Regions from separate parts of the Gracilibacillus sp. JCM 18966 genome, predicted to be linked through region 2. Evidence: riboswitches for the same ligand, from Rfam matches in the RefSeq annotation. Region 2 holds a riboswitch; the other holds the start of a gene.

What was found. A riboswitch is a leader RNA that binds a small molecule or an ion and turns the genes downstream of it on or off. The one in region 2 is predicted to bind S-adenosylmethionine.
Region 1: another riboswitch for S-adenosylmethionine. It lies ahead of ACZ5N5_RS00960 (5-methyltetrahydropteroyltriglutamate--homocysteine S-methyltransferase); the one in region 2 lies ahead of ACZ5N5_RS18625 (alpha-hydroxy-acid oxidizing protein).

What each region holds. Positions count from the first base shown of each region.
Region 1 covers NZ_AP043883.1:219,470-224,942, forward strand. Annotated here, with positions in the region: gene ACZ5N5_RS00955 (methyl-accepting chemotaxis protein) at 1-1,437, shown strand, start outside; gene ACZ5N5_RS00960 (5-methyltetrahydropteroyltriglutamate--homocysteine S-methyltransferase) at 1,625-2,728, opposite strand; SAM riboswitch class I at 2,838-2,938, opposite strand; gene ACZ5N5_RS00965 (response regulator transcription factor) at 3,105-3,785, shown strand; gene ACZ5N5_RS00970 (HAMP domain-containing sensor histidine kinase) at 3,782-5,137, shown strand; gene ACZ5N5_RS00975 (PepSY domain-containing protein) at 5,239-5,473, shown strand, end outside.
Region 2 covers NZ_AP043883.1:3,803,799-3,809,271, forward strand. Annotated here, with positions in the region: partial or broken gene ACZ5N5_RS18615 (sugar-binding transcriptional regulator) at 1-696, opposite strand, end outside; gene ACZ5N5_RS18620 (glutaredoxin family protein) at 930-1,175, opposite strand; gene ACZ5N5_RS18625 (alpha-hydroxy-acid oxidizing protein) at 1,684-2,583, opposite strand; SAM riboswitch class I at 2,754-2,863, opposite strand; gene acsA (acetate--CoA ligase) at 2,882-4,561, opposite strand; gene ACZ5N5_RS18635 (ABC transporter ATP-binding protein) at 4,584-5,321, opposite strand; gene ACZ5N5_RS18640 (ABC transporter permease) at 5,334-5,473, opposite strand, start outside.

The DNA.
Region 1 (5,473 bases), 630 kb from region 2:
ACGCTAATGTTCCTTACGATGGGGATCTCGTTGATAGCTGGGCTGATACTATCCATCCTACAAAACGTCACGTTATCAGTTATTTTTTATGGGGTGCAATTAGCTCTTATTATCCTAATCTATTTCAGCTTTAAAAAATTCGATCAGAAGGCATTTCTTTTGCCTTATATTTTTATCGTAATTTTCTATCTTTCAGACCTAGTTTATATTGCATTAAATGGTGCTACCTCTGCCCTATTTCTGATTGTTATCTTTTTAAATATCTTCTCTGCGATCCATATGAACAAGAAGATTTTTTATACTGGATACTCGTTAGGGATCGTTGTGATTGCTTACAACTTTATTAGAATGGACCCTTCTAATACAGAAATGATGCAGATTTTTCAATATACGGTCCTTATCCAATTGTTAATTCTTCTTATTTTTCATTTTGTGATCAAGATGGCTAATGGACAAATGGAGCAGCTTACCGAGTTATTGCAAACTTCTCAGCAACACAACAACTCCAAGCAAGAGCAGAATCAACTCATTGAAAGCTCCATTTCGACTATCTTAGAAAAAATTACCACCATTAACACACAATTACAAGAAAATGTGTACGCACAAAATGAACTAAATACGACCATTCAAGAAATATCGCAAGGCAGTCAAACACAGGCGGAACAGATTTCGAACATATCAGACGCTACCAATGACACACGTCAAAATATTGATATCGTACATCAAACATCCCAGAGCTTATATGAGGATTCGAACAAAGCAAGTAGTTTAGCCGCTACCGGAAAAGAAAAGATGGATACATTAAATCACCATAACGAAACATTAGAGAAAACGATTGGTCAGCTAAGTCGCACCTTTGCCGAACTAACCGAAAAGATTAAAGAAACGAATCAATTTGCAGACAACATTAAAGAAATTACCGAACAAACGAACCTACTAGCATTAAATGCCTCTATTGAAGCAGCACGTGCTGGAGAAGCTGGAAAAGGCTTTGCTGTCGTAGCGGATGAGATTCGTAAGCTTGCTGATTTAACGGGAGAAACAACGGAGAAAATTACCGGGAACCTCGCTTCCTTGAACCAGTCGAATAATTCAGCCGTAAACCAAATGGATGAAAGCATGCTTAATTTTGTTAATGGAATGGAAATATCGAACGAGGTTACTGGTTATTTCGAGGATCTCACATCAACGATTGAAACATTAAACAGTGCCTTACAAAACTTCACCATGCTTGCCGAGGATGTTCAGCAGCAATCTAATGGCGTAGAATCATCCACCAATGATCTAGCAGCGATTATTCAACAATCATCTGCTAGCTTAGAAGAAATGAGTGCAACGATTACGATCCTGACAGAAAGTAATCAAGAAATTGCCAAACTATTAAGCGAAACCGTAGAGGACACTAACTCATTACGTACAAATATCGGAACCTTGTAATAAACCATAAAATTACTTCCTACCTAGTTTAAATATTAGTAAAACTCGCATTCGCTCGTCTTTTAGCGAATGCGTTAGCTTTTCTTATACGTTGGACTTCAAAATTTTCGCTTCGTTGCTATAAATTTTAAGCTTTCCTAACGTATTTAAAAAACATCGCCCCTTTGGCTGGAGCGATGTTTTTTCTTTATCCCCAGATTTCTTTGGAGATATCTACAATATATTTTAATTTATTCCATTGTTGTTCTTCAGACAGCTCATTTCCATGGTGAGTGGAGGCAAAGCCACATTGTGGGCTAAGGCAAATTTGGTCAAGTGGTACAAATTCGGATGCCTCTTGAATTCTTCTTTTAATCTCTTCTTTATCCTCAAGCTCTCCATTTTTAGAAGTAAATACCCCTATAACAACCTTTGCCCCATTTCTCGGAATATGCTTTAATGCTTGGAAATCTCCGGAACGCTCATCATCATATTCAAGGAAAAATCCATCAACCTTTTCCTTGGCAAATAAAGTAGGAGCGATCAAATCATAGCTTCCCGAAAATGCCCAATCAGATCGGTAATTCCCACGACATAGATGTGTCGTAATTTGCATATCTTCAGGCTTCACCTCAAGCACACCATTTACTACCTTTAATGCAAGATCAATCAGGGATTGTCTATCTTGATCTGATTCAGCAAATGGTAGATTCGGAGACGATAAACCAGCAATATAAACATCGTCAAATTGTAAATATCTGATACCTACATCATAAAATGCTTTCACAGCATCCTGATATACCTTAATAATATCTTCTGCAAACTCGTCCCAGCTTGCATAGTACTCTTCTCCAATAATTCCAGTATTGAAGAACTGGTTAGGACTTGGAATGGTGAACTTCGGTACGGCTCTTCCGTCGATTTGTTTGATTAGGAATTTAGCATCCTCAATAAATGGGTGGTTTTCATTCCAAGAAACCTTGCCTGTTAAACGCACATTATACGCATCGGTTACTTGGTTAGCAAATTGATAGCCTTGCTCTGGCACATAGCCCTCTACCCCATTGATGTATTCCATAAAATCCGTATGCCACCATAGTCTCTGGAATTCCCCATCAGTTACAGCTGTTAAACCTACTTCAATCTGCTTATCGACGATTCTTTTCACTTCAGATCTTTGAATCTCTTTTAACTCGTCATAGGGAAGATTTCCTTTTCGGTATTTGGCGATTGCCTCATGTAAGGATGCTGGTCTTAATAAACTACCAACATGGTCGGCGCGAAATGGTGCTGTTTTTGTAATAGTTGTCATTTTTCTACCTCTCTCCATATGTATTTTAGAATCCCGAATCTTATCCTTCCAACGCGCAAAAAACCTCTTCTTAAAAATAAGAAGAGGTTTATACTTTTACTCACTGCTCTTCTTATCTTCTAGCGATCGCTACTGGAATTAGCACAGTACTTGGAATAGTCTGTTGCTGAGGCTTCAAAGGGCCAGTCCCTCCACCTCTCTGGATAAGAATCGTTATTTAATTGATATTATCAATGCTAACTTACCCTTTGGAAAAAGTCAACATTTTTTATGGAAATTTCTATTTTTGATTAAACCGATGAAAATACTAAGGTTATGAAAAAGGATGGGCAGATATTTTTCCATATGCTATATTAAAGAATAAGGTGGTGAACACATGACGGAGATCTTAATTGTAGAAGATGAAGAAAAATTAGCACGAGTGTTAGAGCTCGAATTACAATATGAGGATTATCAAACAACGATTGCTCCTGACGGAAGAATAGCATTAGAACTATTGCAACAAAATAAATATGCACTAGTACTACTAGACATTATGCTTCCAAGTATGAGTGGATTGGAAGTACTTCGACGATTCCGAAAAATAGACCCATCTACCCCTGTTATTCTTTTAACCGCAAAGGATGAAGTGCATGACAAGGTATCAGGACTTGACCTTGGAGCAAATGATTATATTACCAAACCATTTCAATTAGAGGAACTTTTAGCAAGAATCCGTGCACAATTACGAAATCAAAAGCCTCGATCCACTTCCTTCGTCAGTATCGATGATTTAACAGTTGATAAAAATTCGAGAGATGTAAAACGCGGGGATTCCTTTATCGAGTTAACTCGAAGAGAATTCGACCTTCTCTGTTTTTTAGTCGAAAATAAAAACCAAGTATTTAGCCGTGATCAGTTGTTAGACAAGGTATGGGGATTTGATTATGTTGGCGACACGAATGTCGTAGATGTTTATATTCGATATTTACGAAATAAAATCGATAAGCCTTTCGATAAAAACACGATTCATACAGTCCGAGGCGTAGGCTATACGGTAAAGGATTCTGCGCTATGACATTACGAACGAAAATACAAATTTTCTTATCTGCTTTAATGATTGTATTTATTTTGCTGTTAAATGGATCTGTCTATTTTCTTTACCAGAATAGGATGAGTGAGAATGAAATCGATCGTGTCAAAAGCGATGCCATTCAAATTATGGAGGCACTTGCCAAGCAGGATAAGATTGCAGCCGACACGAATACAAAGGAACTACTGCAGGCGTTTCTTCCAGCCAATGGATTGATTCGGATTTTTAGAGAAGATGGGGAATTTCTCAACCGAACAACAGCAGACGGTAAATTCTTTGACTGGCCCTATCACTATACAACCAAAGAAGAGATCACGTTAAGTAAAGATAAAAATGGCAACAGTTATGTGCAAGTCGCCACACCGATTATTTGGAATGATGGCTCTGTCGTAACACTTCAAGTAAGTGAAGCATTGTATTCGATGGATGATACCTTAAGCACACTTCAATTCGTTTTATTTGTTGCATCCTTTTTCATGCTGATTCCTGCGATTATTGCAGGCATTGTGCTCGCTCGATATATCACGATTCCTATTAAAAAGTTAACGAATGAAATGAAAAACAATCCGAAAAACGGAAGATGGGAAAAGCTTACGAATCTCCATTCCACAAAGGATGAACTCGGAGAAATGCAACTCTCCTATAATAAGATGATTGATCGCATTTACGAAAATATCGAAAAACAAGAGCGATTTGTTTCAGATGCTTCTCATGAATTAAAAACACCACTCTCTGTGATCACAAGCTATACCGAGTTATTACAAAGACGAGGAAAGGATCGCCCAGAACTTTGGGAGGAGGCAACAAATGCTATTCTTTCAGAGGCAGAGCGAATGAAGCAATTAACCGAGCAAATGCTTCTTCTAGCTAAAAATCAAGAGCAGGAAAACATTCGTTTTGAGCTTGTGGATATATCATCCATTATCCGAAGCATTATTCGCTCCTTGTCTGTCGCTTACGATCGAGAGATTATTTTATATACGGATCAAGTGAATACAGAAATTAGTGCGGATAAACAGAAGATTTATCAGGCAATCTATATTTTAGTGGACAATGCGTGTAAGTATAGTGATAGCGATATCCACCTTCAAGTAAAGGAAGGGCCAACTGAGCTTACGATTTCCGTCAAGGATTTCGGGGAAGGTCTAAGTAAAGAGGACCAACAACATATCTTTGACAGGTTTTATCGGGTTGACAAAGCAAGAAGCAGAAAGTCAGGTGGAACAGGGCTTGGACTTGCCATTTGTCATTCGATTATTCAAGCACATGGTGGTACGATTACGATTGAAAGTGAACTAAACGAAGGCTCCACCTTTACGATTCATTTGCCTAAATGAGATAACACACTGCATTTTCTCATCAAATTCTCATTTTTCTCTCATTAGCTACTCAGTTTGAACGAATATAATCGAAGTATATCAACTAGAGGAGTGGTTATATGAAAAACAAAACATTTTATCTTATTCTATCTGGGGTCATTTTAATAGGCGGTATCTTTGCTATTCTACAATTCACGTCAAGCCCTGCCAGTGCCTACTTATCAGAAGAAGAAGCAAAAGCAAAGGTCCAAGAACAATACGCGGGTGAGATTAAGGAATTAGAGTTAGAGGAAGATGGAAACAAAAAGGTCTATGAAATTGAAATAGAAGGTCAGGATAAGTACTATGAGTTAC
Region 2 (5,473 bases):
TCGTTTACCCATCGTTACAGCATCACCAATACTATGAAGAACAACTCTTGCATCATGTATCAGATCAAGGATCTCTTTGATAGTCGGTTCCTCAATGATCGTATGGTAAGACTCTTCTCCTAAGGGATCTGGTACATATAGCAAGCGATATTGACCATTTGCTTTTTTCGCCATTTGCGCACAAATGGTATTAGCTTGAATCTCTACTTGTTCACCGAGACCACCGCGAGCCGGTACAAAGGTACAATTTCTAGCATGTTCGAGTGGCTTCATTTGATTCGCAAGTTCTGTCATTGTCGTGCCACCTGTCACAGCTATCGTTTGACTGGAAGTTAAGATCGTATTTAAGTACTGGACACATGCTTTCCCAAGTTCCTGTTTTACCGTTGTATGCACATCACTATTCCCAGAAACGATAATAACATGCTCCAATTGTAATTTATCCTTAATTTGGTTTTCTAAAACACGGAATTCGGAAATTTCATTCATGAATTGCGCCAATTTGACAATAATCTCGTTTCCTTCTTCCGTCACGCGCATTCCCTTTGAAGTGACGATGATAAATCCATGCTTATTTAGAAATTCAATCTCAGCCCTTACTAGACGTTCCTTGAAATTAATATTTTCAGATAAACTTCTTCTGCCAATCGGTTGCATTTGCTGAATAAATTGTAGAATTTTATATCGTTTTTGCATGACATCTAAAATATCTGGGAATAATTTTTCTTGAATATCTAATAATTCCTTCAAACAGAAACGCTCCTTTTCTCCGGGAAAAATATGTCCCTCCTAGCCAAATTACGTCCCACTCACTACAAAAAATTGGGCTTTTCGTCATGAAAGCCTTCATTTCCCTAATTTGGTTAGTAATTTTGGATGGCTAAATTAACTTCCAAAATAATTGTATCAAAATGTATGGAATGACTCAACTATTTTTGCTGAATTGTTTTCAGAAAATTTTCTATTTTAGGTAGATCAATTATTTCTGTGTCGACAATTTCCCCTTCTATCTCGACAACTGGGATGATTAAATGAAATTTATCTAATAATGTCTCATCTTGATAAATATCAATTACTTCTATCTCAAAACCATACTCTTCTTGTAATATTTCTAATAATATCTTTGCATCTAAACATAGGGAGCAGTCCTTCTTCCCATATAATTTAACAATCAATAATTACCCTCATTTCTCGTATTAGAATTATTATCTGTTAATTTACTATATCCTATTACTAAAATTTTTTAAACAAATGTTCACTAGTATCGCATTAAGATAAATTATGAACAGATGGTGGTCAGATTATTCAGAAAGTGATTTAATAGCAATAAAGAGTGAGATGCAAAAATGAGAGTGTGACTTGCAAGAATATGGAGCTAGTTGCAAAAATGTGAGCGTAACTCGCAAGAATATGGAGCTAGTTGCAAAAATGTGAGCGTCACTTGCAAGAATATGGAGCTAGTTGCAAAAATGTGATCGTAACTCGCAAGAATATGGAGCTTGTTGCAAAAAAGAGAGTGTGACTTGCAAAATAAGCAACTAACTTTACTCAATTGCAGGACAAATGTTATATGAAACTGGGACAATAAGAAAGAAAAGAATACGTATTTTGACTACGTTCAATCATAGTACCGTTCAGATTCTCATCTTCTCTATTCAGTTTTGTCCCAGATTCAGTTGCTTCCTAATATGATATCAATTGATCGATGACCTTTTTAACTCCACTTATTCCATCTGTACTCAGCCCATAAATATAAGCCTTCTGAATAGAAACTGCATCGGCGCCAGATGCCAAATAGTACTGTATATCCTCCTTGGAATAAACATCTGTTTCCACAATCAGATGAAATGCTTCTCCTACTATATCTCTCATTGCCCTCAACTTCAGCCCATTCGGTAAAATCACTCCACTAATACGGTATTTTAGGGCTTGTCGAATGTCTTGTTCTTGTACATCACCTTGGAGATACACAGGTAATGTCGTGAACTGTTGAAGGTAATTAATCTTCTCCCAATTGACTGACGAAGTATTATATTCAGAAAGAATTAACTGTTGAAAAGCTTCTTTATCTTTTCCATAAGCTTTTCGATGAAAAATAGGATCCACGACAAAATTCCCATTACCTTTTTCGCACGAATCCATACCATTAACCGAATTATTTGATAATGGGATAACAATGGCTTGATATCCTGCTAATTCTGCCCGTTGGACGAAGTGCTTTGTTAAATCAATGTCTTGTAATAGATTAGCGGAAAACCATAATGTATGTTCATTGGATACATCACTAATTTCCTCCACACTGTAGGATGAATTGATGCCTACTATAAAAGGGATATTTTTTTCAGCTGCTGCTTTTGCTGTCGCTAGTTCACCATCTTCATGGAAATAAGTTTGTGCTCCCACTGCACCTAATAGTATTGTAGGCAATTTATTGATCGTTTTCTTCGGATTATTGAATTTTATTTCTTCATTACCGTAAGTAGATTCCGTACTTCTATTTAAATATTCCAACACAGTTGGTGTCAATTTTTGTTTTGCCTCTTCCTCTAATAATTTTATCCAGTTCATTTTGGTTACTGTCATGTTGTCTCCTCCTATTGTAAATGGTTTTCCTTATCCTTAACCCAAAAGGGTACGCGACCGTCCGTTAGTCAAAGCGACGCTTTCGAATCCTAGAGGCGATGTCCTAAAGACGGCTTTTCTTTAAGAAAAAAACTCCCTCCTGTTCATCAAAACAAGAGAGAGTTATTTCCCTCTTATCTTCCAAACTTTTGACGTTTGCTGGATTTAGCACCTTGTAAACATTGAGTTTATAGGTTGCTGGGCTTCATTGGGCCATTCCCTCCACCGCTCTTAATAAGAGTATGTTGTATTATTTTTTTCATGTTTGTTGTTTTTGAATTTCTTGTGCTTTCAATTGTCTTCGCAAAATCTTTCCACTAATTTTCGTTTTTGGTAGCTCTTCTACTACTTCTATTTCGCGAGGAGCAGCATGTGCTGAAAGATTTTTGCGAACAAATAAGCGAATCTCATCGAGTAATTCCTCTGACTCTGTAAAGCCCTGACGTAAAGTAATAAATGCCTTGACTAATTCACCACGTAATTCGTCTGGCTTTCCAATAACCCCAGCCTCTTCAACAGCTGGATGCTCGATTAATTTACTTTCTACTTCAAATGGACCAATTCTTTCCCCTGCAGAATTTATCATGTCATCATTTCTACCTTGAAAAAAGACATAGCCTTCTTCATCCTGTAAGGCCAAATCCCCAGAAAGATACCAGCCTTCATATTGAAAATACGATTGAAATTTATCTTTATTTCCCCATATCTCCTTCATCAAGCCTGGCCAAGGAGTTTTTACTGCTAATTGTCCTACTTCACCACTATCCAGGATATTTCCTTCATCATCAAGAATACCAACTTCCATTCCTGGTAGTGGTCGCCCCATTGAACCTGGCTTAATCTTTTCAGATGGTAGATTTACAATTAAGTGACCACCCGTTTCTGTCATCCACCACGTATCATGAATTCGTACACCGAGATTTTCCCAAGCCCAATTAATAACTTCGGGATTTAGTGGCTCTCCAACACTTAATACATGACGGAGAGAGGATAGATCATATTTTTCATGGAGTTTTCCTTCTGATAACAGCATTCGAAATGCGGTTGGGGCACTATACCAAATTGTAACACCTAATTCCTCAATTAACGAATACCAACTCTCTGCTTTAAATCTGCCCCCTTGAACCACCACCGTTGCTCTGTTTAATAATGGGGCGAACAATCCATACACACTACCAGTCACCCACCCCGGATGAGAGGTACACCAATAGACATCCTCATCTTTCATATCGAGCACCCATCTACCTGTTACGATATGATGCTGAACGGCTCGGTGGGCATGTAACACACCCTTAGGCTTTCCAGTTGATCCACTTGTATAATGAATTATTAAACCATCTTCCCAGTCAACCCATTCTACAAGCTCATCACCTTCAACAGGTACTAAAGGTTGTTTTTCCAAGTCTTCTACAAATAAAATAGTATGTAGACTAGGAATCTCTTTTTGTGGAACTCTTCCTACTAGTTGTTGATCTGTAATTAGTACTGTTCCTCCACAATCATTCATCCTATCCTTTACCGCCTCTTCCATAAAGGCTTCAAAAAGCGGCCCTGCGATTGCTCCTACTTTGATAACCGCTAAGATTGCTATATAGCATTCTGCTGTTTTTGGTAAAAATACAAAAACACGATCCCCTCTTTTGACTCCCTTTTCTTTTAAAATCCTAGCATAATGATCTGTTTTATCTTTTATTTCTTTAAATGTATAGGACTTTCGCTCTGTTCCATTTATATAATGTATCGCAATCTTATTACCAAAGCCTTCTTCTACATGGCGATCAATCGTTTCATAAGCAGCATTGATCTTTCCTTGCTTCACAGCATTCGATAGGTAATTTTTTGCTTCTTTCCAATCAAATGACGCTTGAATTTGTTCATAATTGGCTAAATTGTGGTCTGCTTCGAAACTTGGAATAGGTTTCACTAGTTGTTGTGTCACGTGTTATGCCCCCTTACAACGGTTAACTTCTATGGTTTAAGTCAAGTGATGCTAGTATATCTGATTTTATCTTGGCTAATTGTTCACTTGCTCGATCTCTTGGTCTTGTTTGATCAATAGTTATTTCTTTTTTGACCACCCCTGGCTGTCCCCGAAGAATAATCACTCGATCACATAAGTATAGTGCTTCGTCAATATCATGGGTCACTAATACGATAGTAGATTGATATAATTTCCACACATCAAGCAATAAATCCTGTAGCTGCATTTTCGTAAAAGCATCTAATGCACTAAACGGTTCATCAAGTAATAAAATTTCTGGTGATGTTACTAAAGCTCTGGCAATAGCTACCCTTTGTGCCATTCCACCTGATAACTCTCTTGGATACAATGCTTCTTTCCCTTTTAGACCAACACTAGCTAAATATTCAATCGCTCGATTTTCTTTATCTTTTCTTTTACCGTTCAAGCCAAATGTTACATTCTCTAATACATTTAACCATGGTAAAAGTCTGGGCTCTTGAAAGATAAAACCAGTAGTATCATGTATTTCCTTTGAAACTTTTCCATTGATTTCTATCTCACCATCGTATTCTGCATCTAAACCGGAAATGGCACGAAGTAGGGTGCTTTTTCCACAACCACTTGTGCCTAATAGGCCGATAATCTCGCCAGGCTTGACCTCAAGATTGACATCTTTCACTGCTGTTGTTCCATTAAATGTACGACTTACCTTTCGTAAAGCTAAACTCAAGTCCATCATTCCTTCCTGTTATTGTCCCATGCGATCCTGCCAGTGAAGTGATTTTGTTTCGATTTTTTTCAGTATCCAATCTGTAAATTTACCGATAATGGCGAACAAAATAATACTAGCTAAAATCGTTTCAGGCTGTGCCATGTTTTGACCGAAGG